3 regions of the Priestia sp. LL-8 genome follow, and region 3 is predicted to be linked to each of the others. Evidence: riboswitches for the same ligand, from Rfam matches in the RefSeq annotation. Region 3 holds a riboswitch; each other region holds the start of a gene.
What was found. Region 3 has a riboswitch for cobalamin ahead of U9R83_RS09675 (ABC transporter substrate-binding protein). Riboswitches for the same ligand answer to the same signal wherever they lie in the genome.

Region 1: another riboswitch for cobalamin. It lies ahead of nikA (nickel ABC transporter substrate-binding protein); the one in region 3 lies ahead of U9R83_RS09675 (ABC transporter substrate-binding protein).
Region 2: another riboswitch for cobalamin. It lies ahead of U9R83_RS01685 (HoxN/HupN/NixA family nickel/cobalt transporter); the one in region 3 lies ahead of U9R83_RS09675 (ABC transporter substrate-binding protein).

Annotation. Positions count from the first base shown of each region.
Region 1 covers NZ_JAZAQH010000001.1:482,608-493,464, forward strand. The annotation lists gene rluF (23S rRNA pseudouridine(2604) synthase RluF) at 1-480, shown strand, start outside; gene U9R83_RS02580 (TRM11 family SAM-dependent methyltransferase) at 517-1,470, opposite strand; gene U9R83_RS02585 (hypothetical protein) at 1,732-1,890, shown strand; gene U9R83_RS02590 (tautomerase family protein) at 2,058-2,447, shown strand; gene ftsZ (cell division protein FtsZ) at 2,807-3,811, shown strand; cobalamin riboswitch at 3,814-4,003, shown strand; gene nikA (nickel ABC transporter substrate-binding protein) at 4,150-5,691, shown strand; gene U9R83_RS02605 (GNAT family N-acetyltransferase) at 5,761-6,288, shown strand; gene U9R83_RS02610 (CitMHS family transporter) at 6,603-7,904, opposite strand; gene U9R83_RS02615 (YfmQ family protein) at 8,047-8,490, opposite strand; gene U9R83_RS02620 (lmo0937 family membrane protein) at 8,686-8,823, shown strand; gene U9R83_RS02625 (TatD family hydrolase) at 8,856-9,626, opposite strand; gene rarD (EamA family transporter RarD) at 9,690-10,616, opposite strand.
Region 2 covers NZ_JAZAQH010000001.1:309,865-320,721, reverse strand. The annotation lists gene U9R83_RS01725 (M20 family metallopeptidase) at 1-837, opposite strand, end outside; gene U9R83_RS01720 (aromatic acid exporter family protein) at 981-2,036, shown strand; gene U9R83_RS01715 (alanine/glycine:cation symporter family protein) at 2,069-3,523, opposite strand; gene U9R83_RS01710 (lipase family protein) at 3,779-4,531, shown strand; gene U9R83_RS01705 (DinB family protein) at 4,556-5,044, opposite strand; gene U9R83_RS01700 (type 1 glutamine amidotransferase domain-containing protein) at 5,678-6,202, opposite strand; gene U9R83_RS01695 (DoxX family protein) at 6,508-6,930, shown strand; gene U9R83_RS01690 (M20 family metallopeptidase) at 6,998-8,161, opposite strand; gene U9R83_RS01685 (HoxN/HupN/NixA family nickel/cobalt transporter) at 8,391-9,188, opposite strand; cobalamin riboswitch at 9,322-9,504, opposite strand; gene U9R83_RS01680 (organic hydroperoxide resistance protein) at 9,610-10,029, opposite strand; gene U9R83_RS01675 (undecaprenyl-diphosphatase) at 10,182-10,775, opposite strand.
Region 3 covers NZ_JAZAQH010000001.1:1,912,715-1,923,571, reverse strand. The annotation lists gene U9R83_RS09725 (MerR family transcriptional regulator) at 11-337, shown strand; gene rarD (EamA family transporter RarD) at 429-1,355, opposite strand; gene U9R83_RS09715 (cob(I)yrinic acid a,c-diamide adenosyltransferase) at 1,491-2,060, opposite strand; gene U9R83_RS09710 (bifunctional adenosylcobinamide kinase/adenosylcobinamide-phosphate guanylyltransferase) at 2,057-2,482, opposite strand; gene U9R83_RS09705 (histidine phosphatase family protein) at 2,434-3,048, opposite strand; gene cobS (adenosylcobinamide-GDP ribazoletransferase) at 3,006-3,779, opposite strand; gene U9R83_RS09695 (bifunctional adenosylcobinamide kinase/adenosylcobinamide-phosphate guanylyltransferase) at 3,776-4,336, opposite strand; gene cobD (threonine-phosphate decarboxylase CobD) at 4,333-5,412, opposite strand; gene cbiB (adenosylcobinamide-phosphate synthase CbiB) at 5,387-6,373, opposite strand; gene U9R83_RS09680 (adenosylcobinamide amidohydrolase) at 6,378-6,986, opposite strand; gene U9R83_RS09675 (ABC transporter substrate-binding protein) at 7,075-8,034, opposite strand; cobalamin riboswitch at 8,293-8,425, opposite strand; gene U9R83_RS09670 (thioredoxin family protein) at 8,517-8,831, opposite strand; gene U9R83_RS09665 (YpjP family protein) at 9,021-9,623, opposite strand; gene U9R83_RS09660 (class I SAM-dependent methyltransferase) at 10,004-10,783, opposite strand.

The DNA of each region.
Region 1 (10,857 bases), 1.4 Mb from region 3:
AAAGTAAAGGGAAACATCATTGATTTAGTCAATCACCCTTTGCGTATTCACCACGTTGGACGACTTGATAAGGATTCAGACGGCTTAATTTTACTTACAAATGACGGCGATATTATTAACGAAATTTTACGTGCAGAAAACAAGCATGAAAAAGAATATATTGTTGCAGTAGATAAGCCGATTACACCAGAGTTTATCAAAAACATGTCTGAGGGAGTAAAAATTTTAGGCACAAAAACGCTTCCTTGTAAAGTGACACAGCTGTCTAAGTATGAGTTTCAAATTATTTTAACACAGGGTTTAAATCGTCAAATTCGCCGTATGTGTGAAGTGCTCGGATATGAGGTATACCGCCTTCAGCGCACGCGTATTATGAATATCCATTTAAACAACTTACCTGTTGGGCAATGGAGAGATTTAACGAAAAAAGAGCGTACGCAGCTATTCAAAGAATTAGACTATGAACCTAAAGAGTGGTAAATCAAAAGACACCAGCCTGTTAGACTGGTGTCTTTTTTATTCGCATACAACTACTTGTCTAGAAAATACGCTTTTACGCGCTACGCAGCGATCTGAAATAGAAAAGCCAGCTTCATGAATCATATGATCAATCGTATCTACTGTAATCACGACTACTTTATCCGCAAAGCGGCGAGCGTGTTTCAAAATAGAAAGCTGATCTTCAGGCGTCGCGTGGGTGTAGAGATTGTAAGGCATGTCGATGATAGCTACGTCATAGTGAGTGGTAACCTCTGAAATCGGTCCGGTTTTGACATCACCGCTTAAGCCGAAATGCGCAATATTTTCACGAGATCCGTCGGTCACAAGTGGATTGATATCGCGTCCTACAATATCAATGCCCATTGACAGGGCTTCTACAAGGACTGTACCGATACCGCAGCATGGATCGATCGCTTTGATTCCTTCAGGGTTTGGAACGGCAATGTTAGCTACAGCTCTTGCAAGGCGGGTACTGAGTGCTGTAGAGTATTCACGCGGTTTCTTCAAATGATGCAGCCATACAGCTTCGCTTTTTTGGTATTTCCCAAAATACCAGCGTCCTTCAAATGGAACAATGCCAAACAAATGGTCAGGGTTATGCAGGTCTGCTTCTGCTACAAAATGCCAACCCACATCACGTTCAATCGCACGCTGACCTTTATAACTTATTTTTTGATCTTTTTCCAAGTCATTAATTTTCATGAAAATGAGTTTAAATGTTTTGTCTCCAAGGTCAATATCTTCTACTTGCTTACAAATATCTGCAAGGTCATCTGATTCATACATAATATCTAATCGCTCTTTGATAAAAGGGCTTCTGCTTGGATCAAGTTTAACGGCACTTTTTATGATAGGTTTCTCAGTTTCAATTTCAAAAAGAGAGCGTCTCTCTAATTGACATAGTGAGAGTTCCTCTTCGCTGCATGCGTATGTGTAGATATACTGAGGCAGCTGCGTATGGTTATTCAATATCGTATCATCCTTTATCGTATCTAATTATCCTTCTTCTCAAACAATAGCGAGAAAAGAAGAGAAAAGCAACGAATTTAAATATCTTTGGCCGTGAATACTAAATTGAAGCGCTTCATAGTCCACTTATTTGACAAAACATGCTAAAATAACTGATGGTAACCTGCATATGCTGCTGTTTATACAAAAGAACTGAAATAAGGTTTCTCAAAAAATCATTTACACACTGCTGACATTTTGATGAATAGGAGAGGCTACGTGATGTCTAAAAGTGATCATGAAAAGCAACAGATGAGTCGGGCTGATATGAAAAAACAAGCCAAAACATCCTCGCAAAACCTTGTGATGAACGTACTCATTGCCATTGTATCTGTATGTATTTTAGCTCTTATTATAAATGTTTTTATACTAATGAAATGAGCCGTTATGCTGCTCATTTCTTTTTATTAGGTTCAGCTTTTATTAAAGTGTTTGAGGTCTCTTTCACTAGAGAGCACATTATGAATAGCATATCTTTTTTTTACAAATGATAGTTGTGATATGATGAAGCAATAATACATTAGACAAAAGGCTGGAGGTTACTTAGTATGCCATTACTTAGATTTGATCTAATAGAAGGAAGAGATGAAAAAGAGTTAAAAACACTGCTAGACGCTACGCACCGAGCGATGCTAGAAGCCTTTGGCGTGCCGGAGCGCGATCGTTATCAAATTGTACATCAGCATCCTGCTCATGAAATGATCATTGAAGATACAGGTCTGGGCTTTGAGAGAAGCAAGGATTTGGTTATTATAAGCGTAACGAGCAAACAGCGAACAGAAGAGCAAAAACAAGCTCTTTACAGATTAATTGTAAAAGAGCTGGGAGAAAGCTGCGGTATTCAGCCAAACGACATTATGATTTCAATTGTTGAGAACGGTAATGCTGACTGGAGCTTTGGGATGGGAGAAGCTCAATTCTTAACTGGGAAATTATAAAACGGTTTATTATTTAGAGAAGCCCTTATTTCTAAGGGCTTTTTCTCATTTTGCCTATAAAAATATTATTCTCTTAGTCACATCTTACTCAAAATTAAATACAGACATCTGTCAAATGAATGATACAATAAGCTTATATGCCGTTTTGAGTGGAAAAGCCATAAAAGAGTTCGGCGTACTAATTTTAGAACAACAATAAATTTACATAAAGATGTAAAGATTTAAAGGTTAAAAGAGAAATGTACAAAATCTGTAAAACAAAAGAACAGTTACGCGTTACACATAGGAGTAAAAGGTTCTTCACATGTTTTTTCGGATAAGAAGAGAAAGTAATTTTGATCATTGAGGAGGAACTTAGAATGTTTGGATTTGATGCAGATGTATCGCCACTAGTGCGAATTAAAGTAATTGGGGTCGGCGGTGGAGGAAATAACACCGTTAACCGTATGATTGAACACGGTGTACAAGGAGTAGAATTTATCGCCGTTAATACGGATGCTCAGGCGCTTAACTTATCTAAAGCAGATGTGAAAATGCAGATTGGTGCGGCATTAACGCGAGGATTAGGTGCAGGAGCTAATCCAGAAGTAGGAAGAGAAGCAGCCGAAGAAAGCAGAGAACAAATTCAAGAAGTGCTGCAAGGTGCAGACATGGTATTCGTAACAGCTGGCATGGGCGGAGGAACCGGTACTGGAGCAGCTCCGGTTATTGCTCAAATTGCCCGTGAACTAAATGCTTTAACAATTGGAGTAGTTACTCGCCCGTTCAAGTTTGAAGGAAATAAACGTACCAAGCAAGCAGTAGGCGGTATTACTGCGATGAATGAATCAGTAGATACTCTTATTGTCATTCCAAACGACCGTTTGCTTGAAATTGTTGATAAAAAGACGCCTATGCTTGAAGCATTCCGTGAAGCAGATAATGTTCTTCGCCAAGGTATTCAAGGTATTTCAGACTTAATTGCTGTTCCAGGCCTGATTAACCTTGACTTTGCTGATGTAAAAACCATCATGTCTAATCAAGGATTTGCGCTTATGGGTATCGGACGAGCTTCCGGATCAGACCGGGCAATTGAAGCAGCGAAAAAAGCGATTTCTAGTCCGCTGCTAGATGCATCGATTGATGGAGCAAGAGGCGTGCTGTTGAACATTACGAGCGGCAGCAGCCTGAGTCTTTACGAAGTACAGGAAGCAGCAGATATTGTCACGTCCGCTTCTGATCAGGACTTAAATATGATTTTTGGATCTGTGATTAATGAAGATTTAAAGGACGAAATGATGGTAACCGTTATTGCGACTGGATTTGATGATGAAGATATTTCACCATCAGCTTCTACTTCTAGAGTTTCAAGAGCACGCTACTAAATTAAATAACCAGCTTTTATGGTGGCAATTGTTTTTCAATTGCCTTAAAAGGGAATCCGGTGCAAATCCGGAGCGGTCCCGCCACTGTAACAAGGAGCCTTATGTCAAAAAGCCACTGTCTATTTAGAGACGGGAAGGCGGTATAAGGCAGTGACTTGAAGCCAGGAGACCTGCCATAAATTACAGCACACAATAACCTACGAGGATAGGGAGGTGTTTTGGCAGAATGAAAAATAGGATAAACAAGGGGATATGTTTATCTAATTTTGTTGTGAAGACAAGCACTTCTTTTTAGAAGTGCTTTTTTTTGTGTATTAAAATAGAAGGTGGAAAAATGAATGATAAATAATAAAAAGCTCGTATCTATATTAATTTTTGTTTTACTTTGTCTTACTGCTTGTACGCCTCATGAAGAGAGTATGAGTATAAAAGAAGGAAAGAAAACGAATAAAAGCGCTACATTTTTATTTAATTTCACCCCTGCAACCCTTGATCCTCATACCGATGATGATTATACGGCAGTCCGTGCAGGAGTGGGGGAGACGCTTGTCAAAATCAGCGACGATTTAAAAATAAAGCCTTGGCTTGCTGAAAAGTGGGAAACAAAAGATAACGGTCTTACGTGGACATTTACGATAAAAAAGAACATCACGTTTCAAAATGGAAAAGCGCTGGATGCAAATGCCGTGAGGTCTTCTCTTCAAAGAGCAATAACTCAAAGCTATGCGATGGGAAACGCTTTAAAAATCAAAGAAATGAAAGCGAATGGTCATACGCTCACAATTACATTAAAAGAGCAAATGCCTAAATTTCCTTCTGAATTAGTGCATCCAAATACAGCTATTATAGACGTTGATGCTTCTCATATAGCTAAGAAACCCATTGGCACAGGTCCATTTCACGTCTTATCTTTTGATCAAGGAAATCAAGTGAAATTAGAAAGGTATAAGGATTATTGGAATGGAAAAGTAAAGTTGAAAAGCGCGATCTTTGCATTTAACGAAGATGCTAATGCGCGAGTTGCTGCTCTTCAATCTGGAACAGCCGACATTATTTATCGCCCGCCTTTAGAAAGCTTGGGCACTTTACAAACAGATCCGTCTTTTAAGGTAAGTGGAGTACCTAGTGTGCGCACCCATTTATTGCTTTATAATCAAACCAATGACGCATTAGAAGACGAAAATGTACGAAAAGCTATCGATGCCTTATTGAACCGAAAAGAAGTTGTCAGCAGCATCATGAACAATCAAGCGGCAGCGGCTCGAGGGCCATTTTTACCCCAATTTCCGTTTGCCGATAATACTGCTAGTGATCAAAGAGGTATCGCATCTGCTAAAAGATACTTAGAGAAAGCAGGTTATCAAATCAAAAACGGAAAAACAATCAGAAACGGAAAGCCATTATCGCTCTCTCTTGTCACATACAGTTCTTTGCCAGAACTTCCTTTAATTGCGCAGCTTATACAGTCTAATGCGAAAGAGTTAGGAATCAATATTAAGATTCATCTCGTTGAGGACAGCGATGAATATTTAATGGCAAAAGACGATTGGGATTTAGCATTGTATAGCCTTATCACAGCACCTAGAGGAGATGCCAGCTATTATTTGAGTACGAACTATTTGCCGGGCGGTGGTTTAAATGCCAGCCGGATTAATGATGATAAACTAACAAAAATGATTCAGCAGTTAAATTCAACCGTAGAAGACGCAAAGCGAGATCAGTTAGCTAAGCAAGCAACCGCTTTGATTAATGGGAAAATGCTGACGTCATCGATTGTACATCCAAACATTGTTGTTGCTTATAATCAAAAAGTGAAAAACTGGACAACAAATCCAAGCGAGTATTATATGCTGACTCAGCATTTAGACATAACGCCATAGTCAATATTTTTGTTCCTATAGGAAAAAGAGAAAGTATACAATGACAGATAAAAGGATGTGACAGTAGACGTGCAAGAAGTACAAATGTATCAAATTAAAGAAGTAAAAGAAAAGGATGCTGAAGTGATTCAGTTTGTCATGAATATGCGGAATGAGCTATTTCCTATGCTGGAAAAAAATCAGCTTCCTGTGGATTTGCTTTATTTTAATGAACATTATGTTCAAGCGAAAGGCGCTGCTTTTTTTTCAGCTGTCACGGAAAATCAACAAGTAATTGGTACCATTGGTTTATACGCTTACGATGGACGGTTTCATGCATTAAAAGAGCGATATGAACATAGAACTGCAGCCGAGATTGTAAAGTGCTATGTGGATCCAGCGTACCGGCGTCTAGGTATCGGACAGCAGCTGTTAAAGGCAGTGGAACAATTTGCCCAAAATCATTTTTATGACACGTTGTATCTGCATACTCATCCTTTTTTACCTGGCGCTATTCCTTTTTGGGCTTCACAAGGCTTTATCAAAAGGCTAGCTGAACAGGATGAGCCCTGGAATACGCTGCACATGGACAGAAGAATACAACGAGTTGTAATGTAACGAGATCATACAGTAATTACCATGGAATCTGTATATGGGCTCATGCTATAATGAACGTAACTTACATTTATAGCCTGTAGGGCAAGTCCTTACAGAAAAGAACCACGTTTCGAATTGGCTGAAACGTGGTTTTTTTCTATGAAAAACAAATAACAAAATATTTTTAAAAATATATATGAAATCGCTTTCAAAATAATGAAATATATTATATAATTACTAGTGTTGTGTTGTACTTTGTTAGTGTTAAATCAATATCCTACATGTGTGAGCCGATTGCCTTATGGTAGTCGGCTTCCTTTTTTTATAGTAGAAGTCTAAAGGGAAATAGCGTTCGTTAAAATGGCTGTAATCGTCATGACAATAGTGGTCCCGAATGCCCACTTGAAAAGAAACTTTTGATGCTCGCCGAAATCTACTTCAACCAGCCCAATCAGAATGAAAGTAGCAGGCACTAAAGGGGATAGAGGAAACCCAGTTGTGGAATGTCCCAATAAAGCTGCTCGTCCTATTTCTACAGGGTCTACACCAAAATTAGTTGCTGTATGGCTAATAACTGGTAAAATGCCAAAGTAATAAGCATCAGGTGAAAATACAAAGCTAAGAGGAAGGCTCGTTATTGCTACAACTAAGGGAAGGTGAGAGCCTAGCCATTCAGGAGTAAGGCTGACAATTGTATTGGCCATGGCATCCATCATTTTTGTTTCTGTAAAAACGCCTGTAAAAATTCCGGCTGCAAAAACCAATGTACTAACCATTACAAAGCTGTTTGCATGACTTAAGATTCTTTCCTGCTGTTCTTTTGGATGAGGAAAATTAACAAATAAAGCAATGGCAAAAGCAATAGCAAACAAAATGGGAATAGGGAGTATGTCTATGATTAAGAGAGCCATTAAGCACAGTGTCAATAAGGCATTAAACCAAAAGAGTCTAGGTGGCTTCCTAGGAGTCTCATGAACTGAAAGCTGTTCAGCAAAAGCCATGGATGAACCTTTTAAATGAATGGTTCCTAAGCGCGCTTTCTCTCTTTTTCCGAGTAAGTATGCTGAAAATAAAGTCCACATCAATCCCGCTGCCATAGCTGGAATCAGAGGATTAAATAGATCTGATACTTCTAACTGTAAACTTGCTGCGGCTCTTACGAGAGGACCTCCCCAAGGAATCATATTCATAACACCTGCGCTTAAACTAATAACACAAGCCAGTATTAGTCGGTTCATTCCCAGCTTTGTGTACAAAGGAAGCAAGGCGGAAACTGTAATTAAAAATGTAGAAGAGCCGTCTCCATCCAAGCCAACGAGCATTGTAATAACGGCAGTTGCCATTACGACTTTTAAAGGATCGCCTTTCACAATGTTTAGGATACGGGAAATCATAGGATCAAATAAACCGACGTCAATCATTAGTCCAAAATATAAAATAGCAAAAACGATCATAATGGCCGTAGGAGCTACTTTTAAAATACCATTCATCATCATATTGCCCATATCAGCACTAAAACCTCCAATTACACCAAAGAGGATAGCGACAAAAATAAAAGCAACAACCACGGACAAGCGTTTACTAATGACGAGAAATAGAAAAGTTGCAATCATGCCAAACCCTAACAAAGAAAGCATTATCCATCACCTCTTAAAAAGTTAGAAAATTCTATTAATTTATATTATAGCATTAGATTTAATGTTAAAGTTTGGTATTTTTAAATAAGATAGCTTTAACCTAAAACTAAAAACTAAAAAAGCCGCCTTATAGGCGACTGGTTTAAGCTAGGTCAGCTGTTATGGACTGCTTTTGAAGGTGATCAGACAGCAGGCTGTAAGCAATAATTTTCCTTTTATACTGTTTTACGACATCGACGTGATCATGATAACTGTATACGCATAATCGAACATCGTTTTTCCCTTTTTTCGTATCGATAACCAGTGGAGTTTCACTGTCTTCTAGGTGTTTATAATAGTCCTTATTTCCTTCGTGGACGTAATATTGTTTTAAAAATGTTGCTTTATTAAAATAATCAATCACTTGCATTTTGTCTTTGCCTTCTAAATGTTTCCCATCAACTGTGACAGTAACGTTTTGATCATCAAGTGTTGGGTGTAATTGAAATTTAGTCATAAGCCATTTGACCACTGGAGTTGGAAGACACGTTATTAATATTTTGAGTGCACTTACAAGAATGATGGAAAGTAATACAATCCACGTCATAGTTAATCATCTCCGCTATAGTTTAAATGAAATAAGATTACATACTTATTTTACCACAGAGAACATGAGTGCTTTTTGTACATTATGTGAACCTTCCTCAGTGAAAAGATGTATATGAAATACGTTTATTTATGCACATTTAGGGAAATATAAAATTATAACAAATACTACATATAAAAAAAAGGAGAAAAAATTATGTTGTGGACGATTATTGGACTTTTATTTATTTTTTGGTTATTAGGATTAGTTTTTCATATTGGCGGCGGCATCATTCACATTCTTCTTGTCATTGCAGTGATTGTGCTGATTGTAAAACTTGTGAAACGAATTTAGATATAAAAAGCCTTTCCTTAGGGAAAGGCTTTTTATGTGGAGAGATTATAAAAACGAGCTGTATTCCGATATAAAAAATCATATGTCTCCGTTACAGAAACCCTTTTGAGACGTGCTATTTCCTGAACGGATTGATGTATCATTGATGGAACCGTTGTCTGGTTTTGAAAAGGTCCTTCAAATGGCCACGGACCATCTGTTTCGACCATCAAGTAGTCAAGAGGATAATCCGTGGCAAGGGCTTGGATTTTAGGCTTATACACAATATCGGGTGTAACGGAAATATAGTAGCCGTTGTTTTTCATTCGTTCAACTGTTTTTTTAGCTCCTTTGAACCAGTGGAAGTGAGCTTTAGACACGGAATGCTTTTCTAGTAAGTCGCATACGATCTCAGCATCTTCATATACAGCATGAAGAATTAACGGCTTTCCCCACTTTTTTGAATGAATAATAAAAGCTTCAAGCAGCTCCAAATAGGGCTCTAGAGAAAGAGTATATGTCTGACTTAAGTAATAAGGTAGACCTACCTCACCAACCGCAATCATTTCTTCATTGTTTTGATCAATCCAGGCAAACAGCTCCGCTAATTCATTTGAAGAAGGCAGCATTTGTTCAGGATGAAATCCGTAGGTGGGTTTCACGCAGGAATACAACTTGCTGATTTTTTGATTAAGTTGGCAAGAGTGTAGAGTAGAAGATACAGAAATAAGAGCTTGTAACGAAGGGTCGTGCTCAATTATGTCTTTCCAACTTTTCTGATCATATTGATCGAGATGAATATGAGAGTCAATGATTTGTTTCATAATTCCCATTCCTTCCAGCCCCAATTTGTTTAGAGATAATACGTAAAAAAATGTATAATTCTGCTAGGCTTTCATCTCATTCTTTATTTGCTTTTTACTTGCGTTCCCCCGTTTGGTAATAGATGCAAACGTATAAATAATAAGAGCTAACCAAATGAAACTAAAAGCAATAACATGAGCTTTTGTTAGCGATTCATGGTATAGAACCACTCCTGCTAGTAAAGACAAGGTTGGTGAAATATATTGAAGAATACCAAGCATTGATAATGATACTTTTTTAGCACTTTTTGTGAATAATAAGAGTGGTAGAGCTGTGACCATTCCACTTCCCATTAATAAAAGACTTGTTGAAAAAGAATCAAAAAACTGCAAGTGTGATTGAAACGTGAGGTAGCCTATGTATGCTAATGCAATAGGAGAGATGACCATCGTTTCAAGAGTTAATCCAATTGTTGAATCAGCTTTAATCTTTTTCTTTGCCAACCCATATAATCCAAAGGTAAGAGCTAAACTAAGTGAAACCCACGGAACTACACCATAATGAAGACTGAGTGTTAATACTCCGATTCCTGCTAGTATAAAGGCAAAAATTTGAGCCCCGCTTAATCTCTCTTTTAAGAAAATAACACCTAATAAAACACTTGTTAGGGGATTAATATATTGTCCAAGGCTCGCTTCTACTATTTTTCCATTAATGACAGCCCGCATAAAAATGCCCCAATTTGCACTAATAAGTACAGATGCAATAAAAAGAGACCAAAATAAGGATGGTTTTTTCACTATTTGTTTTACAAACGTAATGTATGTACGCCATTTCTTTGTTATTAATAAAAGAATAAGCATAAAAATAAAAGACCAAAAAACGCGCTGAGCCAAAATCTCACCTGGTGCTACGTGGTGAACCAGCTTCCAATAAATTGGCGTGAGCCCCCACATAAGATAAGAAAAGACCGCATACATCACACCATCTTTGTCGTGATTTAAGTTCATGTGAAACCTTCTTTCTAACATAAGATAAAATCAGTAATAAAAGTCATAGATTAACATAAAAAAGCAGCATAAACGATTATATCACAGAGAAAAACGATTCTTCACATGTTGAATGGCTCAAACGCTATGCGCAAGGTCATTGCTTTTCCATGTCTAAAATAAAATCAAATTGCGTGTTTCTAACAAGGTAAGTGCTTACACAAGTGTGCATGATAAGCACTCTTTCAGCTTATATTCAAGT
Region 2 (10,857 bases), 1.6 Mb from region 3:
CATATCATCATAAGAAAACTCATAGTTTGAGATTTTTAATTTTGTTCCCGTAGCTAAAGCAGCACCATGTGCACATGCCTTCACCTTATCTGTTACTTCATCTACATATGCACGAGTTGAAGCCCGGACATAAAATTGTGCTACTGCATAATCCGGTACAACGTTGGCAGCCTTGCCACCCTCTGTAATGACTCCATGAATACGGACATCCGGCTTCACATGCTGGCGAAGCGCATTAATGCTGTTGAACGTTTGTAATACGCCGTCTAACGCGTTGATTCCTTCATGAGGAGCAGCAGCTGCGTGCGCGGATTTTCCGAAGAACTCAAACTGAATGGCATCCATCGCAAGAGAACGCCCACTTTTTTGGTGGCAGTAATAAGGATGTACCATCATAGCTACGTCTAAATGATTAAAAATGCCTTGCTCGGCCATCGTTACTTTACCGCCTCGTGTTTCCTCTGCAGGCGTTCCGTATACGTATACTTTACCGCCTGTTTCTGCAACTGCTTTACTAAGACCAATACCAGCTGCAATGGACATAGTTCCGATTAAGTTATGTCCGCATGCATGTCCGAGATCCGGCAAAGCATCGTACTCAGCCATAAACCCAATCGACGGACCTGGCTTTTGACTGTCATAAACAGCAGTAAAAGCCGTTGGCAAGTCACATGTACCAATTTCAACTGTGAACCCTTGTTTTTTTAAAATATCCGTTAATGCTTTACACGCTTTGAATTCTTCGTGACCAAGCTCAGGGTTTTGCCCAATATATTTGCTTACATCGTAAAATGTATCCTGTAATTTATTAATTGTTTCATTTATCAATTGTTTCATTAGTTGTACTCCTCTTTTAAATATTTAAACAAATTATAGTATATTTATTCGTTTTTTAAAAGCTAGTTTTTAAGACGTGTTTTCCTATCACCTTAATATGCCTTATAATTAAACTACTAACTGTTTTAAAGAAGGTATGCATAATGATTAACGTAAAAAAATTTAATTTTTTAGGCGGTCGTATTATTAAAACAGGCATTGCCGTTTTTTTAACTGCGCTCATTTGTCAGTCGATTGGCTGGCCTTATATGCTGGCTGTTATTACAGCTATTGTTACGATTGAACCAACCGCTGCCGATTCTATTAAAAAAGCGTTTATACGCTTTCCTGCTTCAGCAATCGGAGCTGCTTTTGCCATGCTTTATACATTTCTTCTCGGCGTGACGCCGCTTACCTATATGCTTGTTGCCGTTTCTACTATTATATCCTGTTCTAAATTGCGTTTGCATGCAGGAACACTAGTTGCCACGCTAACAGGAGTGGCTATGCTGACGATTGTGCACGACCATTACTTTATATCGCTTTTAATTCGCCTAGCGACCACCAGTATTGGACTGCTTATTTCTTCACTTGTAAATATCATCGTTCTTCCTCCTAATTATACACCGATTATTACGAGGAAAATTCAAAATCTCTCAAAACAAATGAGCAGCGTCCTACAGCAAAGAGGAGTTGAACTTTCTCAAGTACACGCTTGTCATAAACAAACAAAACTTCAATTCCAACTGCTTTCTGCTGAAATTGAAAAAATTGAGACACTTTGTGAGTATCAGCGAAAAGAATGGAAGTTTCATCATTTCACTCGTACAGCTATGAGAAAGTTCCACTATGAATATAAGAAACTTTCTCTTATGAGGCAGCTTGTCTATCATATTGGTAATTTAATTTATTTGCCTGCTCATCAGCTGCAAAGTGCAGAACATCAAGTGATATGGGATACTTTCACTTCCTTTCATAACGTCTTACAAAATGAACAATATAAAAGCTCTTTTCAGCATCAAACGCTTATTTTAACTTTAAAACAAAGGTTTTGGGCACATAAACACGAAGAAAATACAGTAGATCAGCCTTTTTCAACAGAAACAACAATGCTGTACGAACTGCTTGCCATTCATCACCTGCTTGAAGAACTACACCGTATTCATTGTTTGAAGGATCGATATAACTTAAATAACTCATCTGTCTCACTTTCTTCATAAAAAAATCCTCACATACGTGAGGATTTTTTTGTTTACGAAACTTGTGACTCATCTTTCTTATATTCTTTCTCCCAATAGTCTGCATTTTTAATTCCTAGCTTAACAGGATCAAACACAGGGTCTAGCCCCTGTTTTTTCTGAGTTTCATAGTCTTTTAATGCAACTAACGCAGGCTTAGCTAAAATTAAGATAGCAATTAAATTTAGCCATACCATGATACCAAGCCCCACATCACCTAGCGCCCAAGCTAGTGATGCTTGTTTAACTGACCCGTAGAACGTAGCTCCTAGAAGGACAAGCTTTAATGCAAACATAGCCCACTTTCCGTTCTTTCCGCGAGTTAGATAAGCAATATTTGTTTCGGCGATGTAATAATAAGCCATAATCGTTGTAAATGCGAAGAAAAATAGAGCAACTGCCACGAAACCAGCCCCAAATCCAGGTAACACTGTTTCAATAGCAGCTTGTGTAAATCCAGGTCCTGCTTCTACACCCGGTAAATTCGAAATAATAAATGAACCGCCTGGTCCTTCCGTATTGTACATGCCTGTGAATAAAATCATAAAAGCCGTTGCTGAACAAACGAACAGGGTGTCAATATAAACCGAAAAAGCTTGTACAAGTCCTTGTTTCGCCGGATGCGAAACTTCTGCTGCAGCTGCTGCGTGCGCCCCTGTTCCTTGTCCTGCTTCATTTGAATAAATGCCCCGCTTCACTCCCCAAGAAACAGCTAAACCAACAATTCCTCCAAAAGCAGAATCTAATGCAAAAGCACTTTTAAAAATAAGAGCGATAACTCCCGGCAACTCGGAAATGTTCATGGCAATAATGATAAGAGCTAAAATAATATACCCAAGTGCCATAAAAGGTACAACGAATTGGGCCACCCCTGCAATACGCTTAACGCCTCCAAAGATAATAAAAGCAAGAATAATAACTAATCCTACTGCTGTAACCGTTGGACTAACGCCAAATGCGTTGTCGATGCCAAGCGCGATGGAGTTAGACTGAACGCCCGGCATTAGGATACTCATCGCAACAAGTGCTGCAATAGCAAATAAAATGCCATACCATTTCATACCTGTTCCTTTTTCAATATAGTACGCTGGACCACCTCGATATTGGCCATCTTGTTTAACTTTATAAATTTGAGCAAGTGTTGATTCGATGAATGCACTAGAAGCACCAATAAAAGCAACTGCCCACATCCAAAATACAGCTCCTGGACCTCCAAAAGCGATAGCTGTTGCCACTCCAGCAATGTTTCCTGTTCCGACTCGTCCCGACAGCGCTAAAGACAGGGCTTGGAAGGAAGAAACTCCTGCTTCTGAGCTTTTACCCTGAAACATAAGCATAACCATGTCTTTTAAGTGTCTTACCTGCAAAAACCTCGTTAAAATTGAGAAAAACAGGCCGATCGCAAGACACCCATAAATAACAGGTGTGCTCCATAGCACATTATTCAAACTCGTTACAAATTGCTCCAAACGATAACCCCCTTATTTTTTCATTCAGACTATTTTAAATTATAAGTTAAATTATAAATTTTAACAATAAAACTCTAAATTAAAACTTTTTTTTAGTTAAAATACACAAAAAAACTTATAAAATCCTCAAAAACATCCAACGATGAACCGTTTACATTCATTAATTCTCGCTTTCAAAAGAGAGATATCTGCACCTTTCTTATCAGGAACACATAGGCTATAGGAGTTATTTTCTATTAGAAGGTGTGAAAAACAATGATGAGAATAGAGCCTTTATTTTATCGTCCTTTAGCTCTAGACCTTCTTTATGCGTGCGTCTTAGCTTATAAGCAATACGCACAGGGAGGAACATTTGATGTACCTGAAGGCTACCGGCTTATTAAATCGTTTAAAGCTTCTGCCGTAGGGGTTCAAGAATGGTTTGGTTTTATTTTAGAATCTGATGACTCTATCGTAATTGCCTTTCGAGGAACTCAATCTGAGGCAGATTGGATTGCTGATGCTCGCATTAAGCAGCGCCCTTATCCATACAATCAACAAGCCGGTCTCGTCCACGAAGGTTTTTTAGCCGTTTACGAATCATGCCGTGATGAAATTTTTGAAACGTATCAGTCCCTTACCCCAAAGCCACTTTATATAACGGGGCATAGCCTAGGTGGTGCACTCGCTGCTCTTCATGCCTTAGATGTCGCCACAAACGCATCTTTTCCAGAGGTTACAATGTACAACTACGGAGCTCCTCGAGTAGGTGATCCTCAATTCGTTCAAACATACACAAATCTTGTTTCAAATAGCCGCTGCTTTGTTAACACGACGGATACGGTTCCTAAAATCCCTCCGAAGCGACTCTATTCCCCTTCCACCAAGCAAACAATTTATTACGATCAAGACCCTCTTCAACTCTCATTTACCATTCAAACAGGTTCTACCGTAGGGAACCATAATCCCCAAACGTACAGTGTTGGCATTTGGATGATGTCGGATTATCCTATTTTGGTCCAAAAATAAAAAACAGGCGGAATGCCTGTTTTTTTATGCACCGATTGCTGCTTTGATTTCTTCTATTTGTTCTTGATGACGCTTTTCGTGATAACCAATAAAGTCAATCCATTGCTTTAAATCCATTAACCCAAATACAGGGTGTGGAAATGATTTTTGCTTTAGCTTATCTTCACTTGCTGTTTCTTCTAACTCTGCTAAAGCCTCTCTTGATTCTGCCAGCTTACTCTTCATTTCTTCTAATGTCTGCTTTTCATTAGAAGGCGTAACTTGAGCCGGTGCATCTACTTTTCGCGAACGGTCTACCGCTAAATGAAACGGCTTATCTTCAGTGGGCTGATCTACACCGTTTTCTAACTGATCCTTTACACGTGAAACAATCATGCGCTCCATCAAATATAAATGTTCTAATACTTGCATAACGCTCCATGTATTAGATGCTGGCTGCTGATTTAATTGTTCGTATGTTAATGATTCTACACTGTTCAATACATCATTTCGAAACTGTTCATTTTTGTTCATTTTTCATCCTCCTCCAGGATTCCTCTAACTTATCGTACCAAAAAACTCTTCCATATAAAAAAGATATCCCTTTACTTAACCTTGTTTTAACTGCAATTGTTTCACGTGAAAAAATCATATTTTCTATTTGACATTGGTTAACCAGGGTGTTATATTTAGATTTCTGGCTTTTCTTTAAGAGCTAGACATAGTGAAAGTAACTTGAGAGGATGTATCGTACAATGCAAGGTAAAAATACTGGCATTCGACACATGTCTTTGAACAAAACTTATTCACACTGGATCGGCTTCGGAGCCGTAAGGATGCAAGAGAGGTAGGGCTTGCGTCGTTTAGGTTAATCGATCATGTGGAAAAACAAACCGCGGCAATGGATGAAATCCATGCAAGCACAATCAATGCTAATTGTGCCCTAACAACAACGAAACATACAAAAACCGTAATCATGGATTTTATAAAGAAAGTAATCATTTTGTTTTTACACTTGCAAAAAGCAAGTTACTGATAAGAAACACGAACAAAAGCGAGCAGATGCATCTGCTCGCTTTTTTAATGATTATTTTTTATTTACTTTATCATTTCTTTTTTAGCGGATCTTATAAAAAAAGCCGAAACCACACTGGTTTCGGCTTTTTCTTATTGCTCTGCTAGTACATCAGCAAATGCTTTTGCATAAGGAGGAAGGTCTGGCGGACGGCGGCTTGAAATGATGTGGCCGTCGATTACGACTGCTTCATCATGCCAAATAGCTCCCGCATTTTCCATATCATCTTTGATTCCTGGCGTACTTGTTACGTTTCGGCCATCTAAGATTTTTGCAGAGATTAATACCCATCCTGCATGGCAGATTTGGCCGATTGGCTTTTGCTGTTCATCCATATGACGAACCATTTCAATTACTTCAGGGTAGCGGCGCAGTTTATCCGGCGCCCAGCCTCCAGGTACTAAAATAGCGTCATATTCAGCTGGATCAACATCTTTAAAAGCATAGTCGGATACGGCTGGAACACCGTATTTCCCCACGTACGTTTCGTTTGCTTTTTCTCCAACTAAATGTACTTCTGCTCCTTCTTCTCGAAGACGCATCACTGGATACCATAGTTCTAGATCTTCAAAGTCTGCACTAACAAGCGCAATAACTCTTTTATTTTCTAAACGCATCGTAACACCTCCGCCATCAGTATAGCATGTTGGAGAATAAGATTGAAAATAAGGGACTAACTTGTACATAATTAAAGGATTTTTCAAGTGCTCTTCCGAAAATTTTTGTATGCCAAATGGTCCAATTTTATATTTTCACTTGACTGGGGACAAACATCACACTACAATGTGTAGTGTGATGTTCATAATGTTGTAAAATTATCCAAATAAGAAAGACTTTCTGATTTAATTGCTACATTTCTTTTTTCGGGCTTTCACACTACATAATGTAGTGTTTTTCAAATACACTTAAAGGAGGAAGTAAAGTGAATAAAAACGTCGAAATTGGTTCACTTATTATTCGTTTAGTATTAGGTTTTACATTTTTAGTACACGGCTTTCAAAAATGGCAAGGCGGGATTGAAAATACAGTAGGGTTCTTCGATAGCTTAGGAATCCCTGGTTTCATGGCATATATTGTTGCAACGATTGAACTTGTAGGCGGTATTCTTATTATTCTTGGTTTAGCAACAAGAGTCATAGGTGCTTTATTTATAGCAGTAATGCTCGGCGCTATTTTCACAGCCAAGCTTAAAAGCGGATTTGTTGGCGGATTTGAGTTTGATATCACCTTAATTGCAATGTCTGCTCACCTATTTCTTGCAGGAAGCCAGTTCCTTGCTCTTGATAAAGTGGTATTTAAAAAGAAAGAAACTGCTTTTTCTCTTCAAGAAGAAAGCAGTAAATAAAAAAGAAAGCTTATACTCTCCCAATATAAGCTTTCAGGTTAGTCCCGCCGTTTGAGGCGGGCTTTTTTTATATTTGAAGCAGTAAATTCGCAAATAAAGAAGAGCGCTCGGACAACGTATCAATTTGAATATGTTCATATTCCGCATGTATTCCTTTTCCGCATGCTCCTAATCCATCCAACGTGGGAACACCAATGGCCGCTGTAAAATTGCCATCACTTCCGCCGCCAACAGCCGCTTCTTCTAATTTCATACCCAGTTTGGCCGCAATTGACTGAGCGCATTCAAATAACTCTTCCGTTTGTTTAGACTTCACCATCGGAGGACGGTTCATGCCTCCCGTTACTTCGAGCTTTATCCCTTTTAAGATGGGTGTTAAGTTCAAAATAATATCCGTCATACGTTTCGCTTCTTCTTCTGTAGAAACACGTAAATCTACGTGTGCTTCTGCATATTCCGGCACTACATTTGTACCGCTGCCTCCTGTAAATGTTCCAACGTTCACCGTTGTACCTTTTTCATAATCTGTTAAGCCCTGCAAGAAAATCACTTGGCGCGCAAGCTCTTCAATCGCATTGATTCCTTCTTTGTGGTGATTACCCGCGTGTGCTGCTCGTCCCCATACTTTTACGGTGAAAATTCCCGCTCCTTTGCGCGACGTTTTTAACGCACCTGAACCCGCCACAGCCGGTTCCGCTACTAGCACTGCTTCACTTCTTTGTGCTTCTTCTTCAATGTATTTTTTAGAAGAAATTGACCCAATCTCTTCATCCGAATTGCAGAAAAACACAATTTTTTTATCGAGCGATAAGCCAAGCTCTTGAATCGCTTTAATCGCCCATATAGATTGCACAATGCCGCCTTTCATGTCTAAAATTCCCGGACCGTACAGCTTGTTTCCCTCTGTTCTTAGACTTAGCCTTCCCTTTTCCCATACCGTGTCAAAGTGACCGATAATTAAAAGCTGCTTTTCTCCTTCTCCAATCGTAAATTTCAAATGGTTTCCTACTTCTTTTTCTTCTATAATTTCGTAGCCTACTCCTAAACGCTTTTGAAACAGCTCCGTTAAATACATTCCACACTGATCTACTAACTCTTTACTGTAGGACGGTGATTCTTTTTTCACAAATCCAACTAAATCTTCAAGCATCTCTTGTTCGTGTTCTTTTAAATAACTAAATACACTTTGTTCTACCATTACCTGACTCAAATCAATTCCTCCTCCAAACAACCCCTGCTGCTTGCATTAAATGCTTTTATTTATCGTACGTATAACTATGTTCTACGTTTCACATAACGACCTTAAATTATCCTTAATTATAATGGTTTTCAGACAATTTTCCATCCTTTAAATACAGATAATACTTTAACTTATTCATAACCGACCGAAAATAGCCATAAACTTCAACAAATTCATACAAAAAAGCTTCAATCTTTAACAGATTAAAGCTTTCGTTTGACTAATTGACATTTATTTTAATATTTTTCCCTTTTGACTTCACACTCACAAAAACAAACATAGACACTAAAAAAATAAACAAAATAACGCCAACCATTTCAAAGTTTACTTCGGCCCATGGGTTAAAGAAAGTGAATGCTAAATAGAGTGACACACCATACGCGAGGACAACAATAACCCAGCCCATCAAGCGGGAAGCAGATCGCCCAAACTTACTCGATTCATTCACCATTTTATGTACAATCAGTGAATCGATTGTATCTGTCAGCATCATACCAAACATAAATACTAGTCCTAATAAAAGCGGCGTATACTTGCCTGCGTTCCCTACAGCTAGAGACCACACGGCCGTTTGACTGACCGTTTCGGCTGCTAAAGCGAACAATGCTCCTACAAGAATAATTAAAAAAGGATTCGTTGTTCCTTTTGCGATTTTCGGAATAAACTTCCCTTTTAACCCGCTCAGCTCAAACTCTTCCTCTTTATTTTTGGTTCGAAGCAAATGATATGTGTTTAATGTCCCGATTAGAAAGAGGGAGATAATGGATACCCAGGATGCAAAATGATCGAAATACGATGGAAACGTAAAATTCTTCATCACCACGCCAAGCACCCCGGCCGTGACGGCCACCATTCCTCCGTGACCTAGTGAAAACAGCGTGCCGACCCACGGGGCAAAACGGCTCCCCATTCGCCAATTATATCGGGTCTGGCCATCAATAAAAGCTAAGTGATCTGCATCCAATCCGTGCCTGATTCCTAATAAAAAGACAAGTAAAAAAACTGATAAACCTTCCATTTCCTACACTCCTTTTTTTAAAATAAAACATAAAAAAGCCTCAATTCTATAGAAATTGAGGATGTGTCGGCATATGAAAATAAACAGCAATTGCTCACTGCGTACCTTGATACACCGCCTCTTTCCTAGAAGAGTCAAGTGTACAGAATAGGTAGGTCTCCTGGCTTGAGATCATCATTTTCTACCGCCTTCCCCGTTTTGAGTGACGATAAGATAGAAAACTCCCTGCTTACAGTGGCTGGACCGCTCGAGATTTGCACTCGATTCCCTGTTACCTCTTACGCTATGTAAGAGCACCTAAACTGTGCGAATGATTCATTTTCTTACTCATTATACTAGTACCGCTTACAAATGAATAGAGAAAATTCAAATAAAAAAGCCCTGCTAAGCTTTACATGCTTAGCAGGGCTTTTTAAAGCAATTAAATTACTTCTACCGTTACGTCTACGTTACCGCTGATTGCTTTTGAATACGGGCAGTATGAGTGAGCTAGGTCTACATATTTTTTCGCTGTTTCTAAATCTAAGCCTTCGATATGAGCTTCAAGCGCTACGGCAATTTTTACTCCTTGATCAGCTTTATCTGGAAGCAGCTGAACAGTAGCTTTTACTTCACTGCTTTTGATTTCTACGTTATGTTTTTTCAACATAAATTCTAACGCACTGTTGAAACAAGCACTGTATCCAGCTGCAAATAGCTGCTCTGGGTTTGTTGCTGTTGTTGCTTCTCCACCAAGTGCTGGAGGTGTTGCAACATCTAAATTAAAGATATTATCTAAAGAATGAACTTCTCCTGTTCTTCCACCTGTGTTAACGACTGTTGTTTCATATAAAGCTTTCATGTATAAATCTCTCCTCTTTTTTAGTAATTTTATTAAAAATTTTTTATTTATCGTTTCTGTAATTTAATTGTACACAATTTAATTTTAAAAAACAAGTATTAAATGCATTAAAAATTTCCCAATAAAAAAAGCCGCGTATTTGCGGCTTTTTCTTAATAATATTGAGACTGCCCGTCATAAGCTGATTTTCGAAAAATAGACAGATTGGTAATAGCTCTCATAATTTTGGTATTGAAAATAACATAATGAATAAACAACGCGAGCAAGCAGCCTAGAATAGCTCCTGTTAACACATCGAATGGATAGTGAACGCCAACCCATACGCGTGAAAATGCAATGAGTGCACCCATTACAACCCACATGCGCCCTGAACGTTTGAAATGTAGCCAAATGGTAAAAGTGATAACTAATGCAGACGTAGCATGATCGCTTGGAAATGAAGAATTCGCGGCGTGATCAATAAGCTGATTCACGTGGTGAGAGATAAATGGACGATCTCGATAAGCAAATAAACTAATCACTTTATTAATAATGACTCCTGTGGCACAAGCACATAAAGCTTGGAATGCTACAACACGGCTGCCGTTTTTATTAATAAGTAAAAACAAGCCGAGTAAAACAATAAGTACATACTGGGCATAATCTGCAAAGAATACCATCAGCGAATCTACAAACTTCACATGCGAGGCGTACTGATTCACCGCATGGAAAATGGTATAGTCTACTGAATTAATAGCTGATAACATAATCGAAATCCTTTCTTATTTTTAAATGTCATTAGCTATCTTATCAGTTTCTGAAGAAAATGAACATGTTTTTGTCAGAAGC
Region 3 (10,857 bases):
GTGAGGGAGATTGTCTACGAATGAAGCGTCATATCGAGATAAAAAAGTCATGTCTATTGGGATTGTAAAAGAATTAACCGGTTTATCAGAAAGACAAATTCGCTACTATGAGAAAAGAAGCCTGCTCTTTCCGGACCGAACCAATACGGGTATCCGGAAATATTCATTTTCAGACGTCGAACGATTAATGGATATTGCCGATCGTATAGAAGAAGGAGTTCAAACGAGTGAAATACGCACAGAACTGGCTAAAAAAGATGAAGCGAGAAAAATGAAAGAAGTAAAAAACCAAATGCTTCAAGGTCAGTTGAACGCTCATTTCAAGCGGAAGCTATAAAGTATACATACGGTGACTTTTCCGTCTCCGTTTTTATTTCTTTACAGCAGACAAAAAAGCGCATATCTAAAGATATCCGCTTTTTTGTCCGTTAAGCTGAACGCCCTTTAAAGAATTTCGGCTGATGAGAGCTCATGAACTTAGTTTTAGATAAAATGAACATCACCGATCCGCCCCAAATGAACAAAAAGGCAATCATCTCCACGCTAGAAAACGGTTCGTGATACACGAATACCCCTAATAAAAGCGTCATGGTAGGAGCAATGTACTGTAAAAAACCGACCATCGATAGCGGAATAAGTGGGGCCCCTTTAGCGAAATACAATAGTGGCATAGCTGTAGCAATACCGCCTCCAATTAAAAGAGAACTCAGATCAAGCGACTGAAGGGAAAAACTTGAAGATCCTTTCACTAAAAGAAAAATAAAATAAATAACTGCAATAGGTGCAACCATCATCGTTTCAATCGTTAATCCTACTTTTGCTTCTAATTGAATAGTCTTTTTTACAAGACCGTACAAACCAAAGCTAAACGCTAAGCTTAATGATACCCATGGGATATGTCCGTATGTAACTGTCATAACGATAACACCTATAGCAGCCAATCCAACAGAAGCACCCTGCCAAAAATTAAGCTTCTCTTTTAAAACGACTATACCAAGCAAAATACTAACGAGCGGATTGATGTAGTAACCTAAACTTGTTTCAATAATATGATTATGGTTAACCGCCCAAATGTAAACGAACCAGTTGATGCTGATCAGCACTGATGCCACAAATAAAATGATCGCTTGTTTCGTATTACGAAATAATAAACCAAGCGTCTTCTTTAAAGAACTCATTTGCTTTGTCACAAGCAAAAGTAAAAGCATAAAAACAAATGACCATATAACGCGGTGAGCGAGTATTTCATTCGCATTCACCTCGCCAAGAAGCTTCCAGTAAAGCGGAAAAAGCCCCCACATAACGTAAGCGCTGGCTGTATAAACAATACCTGCTCGTTTAGAATCTTGATTCATTTCTCAACCTCTTTTCTTTATCTCTCTGTCTCTTATCATTATAGATGCATTTACCTCTTTTTTATAGCTTTATTTTGCCTATCGAAATAGCTCATAAAAAAAACGATCGCTTTTAGCTCGACCGTTTTTTATACGTTATTTTTTAGGCTGTTTAAATACTTTGGCACTGCGAATATACTCTACGTCTTGTACATTTTCTCGCGCATTAGCAATTCGAGCCGCAGCAAAGAAATAATCGGATAAACGATTTAAATACTGAAGCACCGCCACATTAATTTTATGCTCACGCTGCACGCCAACAACAAGCCGTTCTGCGCGGCGTGTAATCGTCCGGCAAATATGAAGCGTTGTCGCTGCAGGCGTGCCTCCAGGTAAAATAAAACGCTCAATGGCCGGGGCTTCTGACATATAGACATCAATGCGCTTTTCAAGTACTGATATCATGTCATTTGTTACTTTGTACGGATGATCATCTTTTGCAAATGCTAAATCACTTCCGCAGTCAAAAAGCTCATGTTGAATCGTAACTAGCTCTTCTTTTACATCTTTTAGTGTGCTGTCATCCAGCTGATAAATCGCTTGACCTACAAAGCCATTTAGCTCATCAATCGTACCGTATGCTTCCACTCGAATATCATCTTTATTTACTCTTCCTCCAATTAAGCTTGTTTGCCCTTTATCCCCTGTTTTTGTGTAAATGTTCATTGTACTTCCTCCTTCAATCGATTAGCAATTCCGTACCAAATGTGATCTACTTTCTTGGCATGTGCCGCTAAATGCTGATACGCATACCCGCATTCATCTCTCCACTGCCGCTCTATTGGATCTAAAGGAACAATCCCTTTGCCGACTTCAGTTCCAATCACTATTAACTGTTCCCATACACCGCTGTCTCTCCACTTCTGTATGACCTTTTTAACAACAAGATGCGGAGCCTCCAGCTCGCTATGTATTAATTCCTTAACATAGTGCTCAAATCCTTCTAGCACAATGTAACTTTCTTCAAACTCAATGGCCGGTAAAACGGGGTCTTCATACAAACAATGCCATTTTATCGACTCACTGGCATAATGCTGCTTCACCCATTTTCTTTTGCCGGTAAATGCACCGCCGAATACGAAATGCATGCTCTTCTCTCCTTTGCCTGTTTGTATGTGCACGTTACTGAAAAACCTTCTCCATAAGAAAAAGAAACATCCCAAAGCGACGCTGTCTGTTTAAAATGGGACGCAAGTAAACGCAGTGGTCCGCCGTGTGAAACAATAGCAATGTGACGCAATTGCTGACTAGCCGCCAAATCGACCGCTTCTTCCCAAGCTTCCCAAACTCGGTTTGAAAATCCTGAGAAGCTTTCACCATTCGGAGGCGTATGTTCTGCCCAGTGATCGATCCAATTTCTATATGCCCGTATGTTTTTTAAATCTTCATACGTCTTCTCTTCCCAATCTCCAAAATGCAGCTCACGCCAACTTTCCCTTTTAACCACCTGAGATTTAGGAAAAACAACTGAACTTGTTTCTAGCGCTCTTTTTAAGTCACTGGAAATAACCAGCTCCGGTTCTAGAGAAAGCTCTTTTAATTCATTTTTCCCTTCTATACTTAAAGGCGGATCACTCCACCCTATATATTTTTTTTGTTGATTTTCAAGCGTCATACCGTGGCGAATACATGTGATAACCAAAGAATTATCCATAAAAACGTTTCTCCTCCTTCAATGGTTGCCCCTATAACATCTCCTGTTACGCCACCAAACTGCGAACGATAAAACCGTATCCAGAGCCATAAAAAACCGGCAAAGAAAAAGATAATGAATTTATTGTCTACAAAAACAATGAAAATAGCAACTAAGAATAGGCTCATGACGATAAATGCATAAATAGACCGTTTGGTGACTCCTTTTTGAAAATAAGCAGCAAGCCCCGTATCTTTAGCGGGCTTATCTCTCATCACTAAGAAAGCGGCTCCGATTCTTGGAAGTGTAAAGACGGTTATACATGCCCAAACCGATAAAGAAGACAGAGACGTTAATTCATAGATTGCACTAAAGCGCAGCAGAAGCAGAACAATAAGAGAAAGAATAGCAAAAGACCCAACGTGCGGATCGCTTAAAATCTGCAGTTTCTTTTCCTTTGACTGATGGGAAAAATACGCATCACTTACATCCATCCACCCGTCTACATGAAGACCACCCGTTAAGACAAGCGGCAAAAGCAAAACTAAAATACTGCTAACAATAGCAGTGATAGGTGAATAGTGAAGCAGCTGTAAAAAGCTATAAAACATTAAACCTAGTAATATGCCAATCCAAGGCAGCACAAAAAGTGAGCGTGCTGTTCTTTTTTCAGTCCATTGAACGGTTTTAGCCAGTGGTAAGATCGTAAAAAACTGAAGAGAGATTCGTAGTATGGCTATCCATTCTTTCATTTGCTTACACATTCCTTTCCTTTTTTAAAACAGGAAAGTCCCGCTTCTACACAAATAGCCACATCTGCTTTTTCTACAATATACTGATGTAATTTCCCTAACATATGCATATAGCTATATGTGGGCTCCTCTAACACACCCGCTTCAAACAGTTCATTAGATACTAGCACGACCGTCTGAGACTGCGCAAACAGCTTATCGAGCGCTTTTATCATATGACGAAAAACCTCTTGTTTGCCTTCTTTTGTTTGCCACCTTTTTTCTGTTAAAAAAAGCTCATTGGCAAGCCAGTTCGTGACACAATCCAAAAGTACAGCATCATCACTTTGAAGATTTGGAAGAATTTGTTGTAAATCTACAGACTGTTCGATCGTTACCCAAGACGTATTCGCTGCCTGGCGTTCTTTTTGGTGAAGCTGAATGCGTTTTTGCATTTCATTATCTGTTTGCCGGCTTGTGGCAATATAAACAGCGCGCTTTGTACAAAAAGTTTGAACCATATTCTCCGCTGCACGTGATTTTCCGCTTCGAACGCCTCCGCTAATAAAGATGATCATATTTCATCGAGTCCTTGTTTGATTACTTTAAGTAAATAGTCATTTTCTTCTTTCGTTTTCACAGCCAAACGGATATAGCGTCCATTTAAAAATGGGAAGTTTTCAGTATGTCGGGCTACCACACCGTGGCTTGCTAAATAGCCAAGCCATTCACGCGTTTTAATAGGAGACGGAACGCTGCAAAGATAATAGTTTGTTTGAGAAGGAGAAACCAAAAGCCCCCATTCCTTGAGTTGACTCAAGATCCGTTTTCGTTCTTGTTTAATATAATGTACGGTGTTTTTCACAAAGTCTTTTTCATCTACACATATCATCCCTATTTGCTGCGACAATCCATTTACACTCCAAGGAGGCTGCTTTTTAGACATCTCGCTGATGACTTTTTCATTTGCCAAGATATAGCCAAGCCGAAGCCCGGCAATATTAAACATCTTTGTCATCGAACGCACAATAATGATATGTTCATAATCCAGAATAAGAGAATCAAATGAAGGCTGATGTTCGACAAAATCAATAAATGCCTCATCAATCATTAAGTATGTACCATGATGAGCAGCAGCTTTTACTACTTTCATCCACTCCTCATGATTATACATAACGCCCGTTGGATTATTCGGGTGACAAATCCACAGTACTTTTATGTCCGGTAGAATACTCATAACCAATTCTATATCCCAGCTCCAGCCACTTTCTTCAACCAAAGGAACGTACGTCACTTCACATCCATAAGCTTTACTTGCCTGTTCGTATTCAACGAAAGTCGGCTGTACAATCCCTGCTTTCTCTTCTGAAAATAAAGAAGCAATAAGGAAAAACGCTTCAGCAGCGCCATTTGTAGGCAGCACTTGAGCAGCTGAAACACGATGGTGAGCTGCAAGTTTATTTTTTAGCTCTATTACTTGAGGATCAGGATAACTAAACGCTGCATCCTTGAATTCGTTCCACTTTTCGTGAAGCACAAGGGGAGCCCCTAAAGGATTTGTGTTCACGCTAAAGTCTTTTAGATGCGACAAATTCTCTGCCCCTATTGCTTTTAAAAAGACATGAGGATTAGCTCCATGTGTAGGTAATAGCACTAATAATTCCTCCTAACAAAAGATATAATAACCACGTAGCATAGACCGTCCTTTTCATAATGAAAACAGCTTGTTCAATATGACCGGCTTGCAGGGGAATGAGTGGTTCACCCATTTTTGCACGATTAGATTCTATGCCTTTATATGTATTAAGCCCGCCGAGTTGAATACCTAAAAGAGCAGCCACTGCGCTTTCCCCGTATCCGCTATTTGGACTTGGATGCTTTTTAGCATCGCGCTTAATCAAACTCGTTACATGCCAAAGAGAATATTGGCTTTTTGCTACATTAACACCCGTCATCACTACTGCAGTTAACCGACTTGGAATATAGTTTAATACGTCATCGGTTTTTGCACTAAAGTAGCCGAACAGAAAGTAGCGGTCATTTTTGTACCCAACCATCGAATCACATGTGTTAATAGCTCGGTAAAAAAAGGCTAGGGCTCCTCCTCCTATAAATGCATAAAAAAGCGGAGCTGTAATACCATCACTTGTATTTTCAGCCACGGTCTCTACCGTCGCTCTGGCAATTTCTCCTTCTGACAAACGATCTGTATCTCGTCCCACAATCATGCTTACTTCATATCTAGCTTTCTCCATATTTCCTAGCTGAAGCGGCTTTTGCACCTTATAAGCAGCTTCGCTTAAGGAACGAGTGGATATGGTAGTTGCAATTATTACGCCCTCTACTAAAACACCTAGTATAAAATGAACTCCGTACAAAGCATCGAGGAGTAAGAAAGGAACAACTCCTGCGAGCACCACCATACTTATCACAAGAAGCAATCCTTTGAATCGTTTTCCTGCACCTTTATTTAATCTGGAATCCATCCAATAAATCCACTTGCCAAACCAGCGAACGGGATGCGGCCAATTTTCTGGGTCGCCTATGATTCGGTCAATGAGTAAAGCAATCGTCATGGCCGTCAGGTGTGCAATTATCGCTTGCATAATACTCATTTCTTCACCTCTTTCCCTTAAGTGCCTGCTCTAAGCTTATTTTTACCAGCTTGGCTACCGCTTGACCTAAAGCGGTCATAGAGCCTGCATATTCATATAATGGTCCTTGCTGAGACGCTGCAACTGAGATGCTGTCCGTAGATGTTCCCGTAGCAATCGTCTTTGTAGCTGGATCTATGACACCCAGCTGTGACAGCGTTTTTGTTTTGGCTTCTGTAGCCGCAATAAAAAGCTGTAAAAACGCAGCATCCGTAAGCGTGCCTTCCACGAAAAAAAACATATTAATTGTACCGGGAGAGGAATAGAACGGGACAGCTTCATCAGCTGTAATATCCACTGCGTTTCCTACGCCAGCCGTTATCACGGAAGCTACTCTTACTCCGTAGCCTTCATAACAGTAAATTGCTCTTTCTTTTAACCAAACGGCTGTCATCAACCCTACGATTTGCTCATGGCGAACATTTTCTTTCATCAAATATTGCTCATACTCTAAAGAAGGCGTATCTGAATAATAGTCTTTATGAACAAATCGATTGTAAAAGGTGTCCGTTTCCGTGATGCCTGTTCCTAAAACGCCTGAGCTGTATGTTTTATAAGAAGTCTCGGTTTTCATGATTAAAAGCTCAGGCCGTTCTTCAATTTTAAGATGTGAAAAGGGACCAATCCCCTTTTCAATTCGAACTGGAATATGGTCCCTCTTTTTATTTATTGTACACCTCAGGGTATACTGCTTTTGCTAAGTCCTCTAAGCCATCTACAATACGAGGTCCTAAGCGGTTGATTTTGTTTTGATCAACCTTCTCGATGTTACCCTCTTTTACAGCAGTCATGCTGCTCCAAGCGGGACGCTTCATAATCTCATTTTTGTCTGCATCATACGTTGCGATAATAACGTCAGGGTTTAACTTAACAACTTGCTCTTCAGAAAACTTAACCCAACCCTTTTCACTAGCAGCTACGTTATCAGCACCGATCATAGTAAGCATTTCGTTCATGAACGTACCTTTTCCTGTTGTATAAATCTCAGGAGCTCCTGATACCTCTATCCATACTTTTTTACGATCTTCTTTTGAAATCGTTTTTGCTTTTTTCTCAATTGAAGCTACTTTTTCTTTCATGTCTTTAATTGTTTGATTAGCTTCTTTTGTTTTACCCGTTAATTTACCGATTTGCGTAATAGAATCATAAACCGTATCAAACGTTGTTGAATCTTTTACAACAAATACCGGAATACCCGCACTTTCAATTTGTTTAAATACTTCATCCGAAACGCCCATACTTGAAGCGTGTGCCAGGACTAAATCAGGATTTAAAGCGATAACTTTTTCTGCATTAACGTTCATATCTCCCACCTGCGCTTTTTTCTTTACGCTTTTAGGATAGTCATCGTTGCTTGTGACACCGACTAATTCTTTTTCAAGGCCAAGGGCATATACAATCTCCGTATTACTTGGCATTAATGAAACAATTTTCTTAGGCTGTTTTTTCAACGTAATTTCTTTATCACGTGCGTCTTTTACCTTTACTGGAAACGCAGCTTGTGACGTTTGTGCTGTATCTTGCTTCGTTTTTTTATCACTGTTGCTTTGGCTGCCTGCACCGCATGCAGCAAGTACGATGACTAACAGTGCAATAATGGAATACGAAAGCCATTTTTTCATTTAAATACTCCCCCTATATATTGTTCATTGTGAATACGAAACCTCCACGTTAAAGAAAAAGCAAATGATCATGCAAAAAGCAGCGCTATCCCGTTTTTCCGCTTTGACTATGTATACTGCTCGCCGGCAGCTTCAAAATAAAAAAGCTTTACTTTCAATTGAAAGCAAAGCAGGTAACGTCAAGATAAGCAGGAAAAGAATCCGTTCACTATACTTGATATGTATGTTCATTACCCTGCTTCACCCTTCCTCGAAGGTTTCACAGCTAACAATAAGGCAGGTCTCCTGACTTACGCACAAAGCGCTTACAGTGGCGGGACCGCGCTGGTTTTTCACCAGACTTCCCTTTTCACTCAATCTTTAAATTGAGACCTTATTGCTTTACGATTATTCACTTGTCCTAGTATACCCCACTCATCGAAAAATGGAAATAGCCATTCTCATAAAAAAAAGCTGCGAGAATGCTCTCGCAGCTTAGGGAATTAAAGAGTTGCTAAAAATTCACGGACCGCTTCAGGCGTTTTAGCATTTGCACTGTGCAGGTGCGCAATTTTTTTACCGTTTTTATATACAAGAAGAGAAGGAATACCCATTACATTGTTTTCAGCAGAAAGTTCTTCAAACTCATCCTTGTCAATTTTAAACCATGCTTTATCTGTATTTTCGTCAACGATTTCATCAATGAACATATCCAAACGTTTGCAATCAGGACACCACGTTGTCGTAAAAATCCCAACGCTTAGTGTTTCGTTCTTAATTTGTTCGCGAAATTGTTTTTCTTCCGTAAATTGTTTCATTGTGTTACCTCCGGCATCTATTCGTTCCTTCTCACTATTCTATGGTAAGAAGTCTGACTTCATTATAAACGATTTTTTTATCGTTGTGCTAATGTTTCAGCTTATTTAGACCATAACGGTTTTAGACGCAAAAAAATGCTAGCTTAAAAAAAGCTAACATTTCGAAATCGTAGAATGTTGTGTCTATTATCAGCTAAACCATTTAGGCGGCATGTTTCGGTTCCAATAAATTTTCCCTAAATCATAATGCTTTTGAAAATTATCTGCAGCCGCATGATAGTGAAAATTAAACCAGTATCCATCTTTTGGAGGATTTTCGCGCCGTACATGAAACCGTATTAAGTCCTGACCGGTTTCCCGGTCATATACATGGAAAATCTTTTCACCGTAGCCAGCAGCAGGATGCTCGCTTATCTCGAGATTCTGAATTGACTGTTCACGTTCAGTGCCAATGTCGGTCAGCACTTCTTCAATTTTAGGTAACACTGCTTGACGAAATTCATCTTCAATGACAGGCCCAATTTTTGTTCCGAATTTTTCCACTGACTGTTTTTCAGCTGATTCCATTGCATACGTAACAAATGATGAAACGTCTTCATATTTTGGTTCTTCATATGGCAAATGAATATCTTCTATAACAGCTGTGACAGGAGTTGTTTCTCTTACATACCCTGCTTTATGTTGCTTGTCCGCTTTTGCATCATCAACGTATAAATATTCTGGTGGAGTGACAAGCCCAAATGTAAATACTGTAATAAATACAACTAGCATTCTTTTTATCCATCTAGGCATTCGTATCTTTCCTTTCTCATCTTTTCCCATATGGTCTTTTCATATCGTAAAATTCATTATCATAACTCACTAGGTATTGTAACATACTTATTAATTTTTTACCTATATTTGCTTATTCATTTATGCTGTCTACGGGCATTCGAAGACTTTTTAGTTAGCACCTTCCTTCTTCTGTTTGAGGTTGTCACACCGAGCGGAAACCTATACAAGATATTCCTTTTTTGCTGGATGCTTAAACACAAAAGTATTTTTATGTTCAAAAATATATCATACTTTTATGAACTTTAGATGAAATTCATAAAAAAAACTTCCAAAACTTTTTAATTCCTAAAAGGTTTTGGAAGTCTTTTCAATGAACGTTATCCATTTTACTTTTTTGTTTATTTTTGTATATCAATTGTCCCGTAATGAAATTTTGATGTTTTTCGTTTTTGCACGGTAAATCCGTGTTCTTCAAAACGACTGCTTTTCCAATGATCTTTGAGCACGACCTTTTGTTTGGCTACTCTTTTTGCTTCTTGTATAGCCATTGGTGTCAGCGCGGTATACAGTGCTATTGCTTTAATACCGTTAATTCCATTCGATCCATCAATTTGCTCTTGAAACATAGGGTCAAAGTAGACAACATCAAAAGAATTATCTTCACAACACGCCAAAAACGATTCAAAATTTTGATGAACCACGTTTATACGCTTCATTGCATCATTCAACTCTTGTACGTCACTTTCCCAATTTAAAAGTCCTTGTTTGACTAAATAAGCTACATAGCGGTTGCCTTCTAGTCCGACAACTTTTCCACTTTTCCCTACCGCTGCGCTCGCCATCATACTATCCGACGCAAGACCAAGTGTACAGTCAAGCACGCTCATTCCGTTTTCCAAACTAGCAGCTTCAATAAACGGATCACGTTCTCCGCGCAGCCATCTCTTCACTCTAAACATAGCGGAATTTGGATGAAAAAAAATAGGTTCTTCTTCATTTTGGACGTGCAATTCTACTCTATTTTTACCGACAACCAGCACGTCTGCAGCTTCAAGATTTTGAAGATCTGCGACAGATTTCTTCTCTCTTGTTACAAAAGGTATACTTAAATCAGCGGCTACCTGCTTGGCTTTTACAATCATCTGTTCATTTGTTCGACCAGCAGTCGTAACAATCACTTTCATAACTCCCCCCTACACTGTTTGGCTATTTACATAAAGAAAAAGGATGCCCATAGACATCCTTTTTCTTA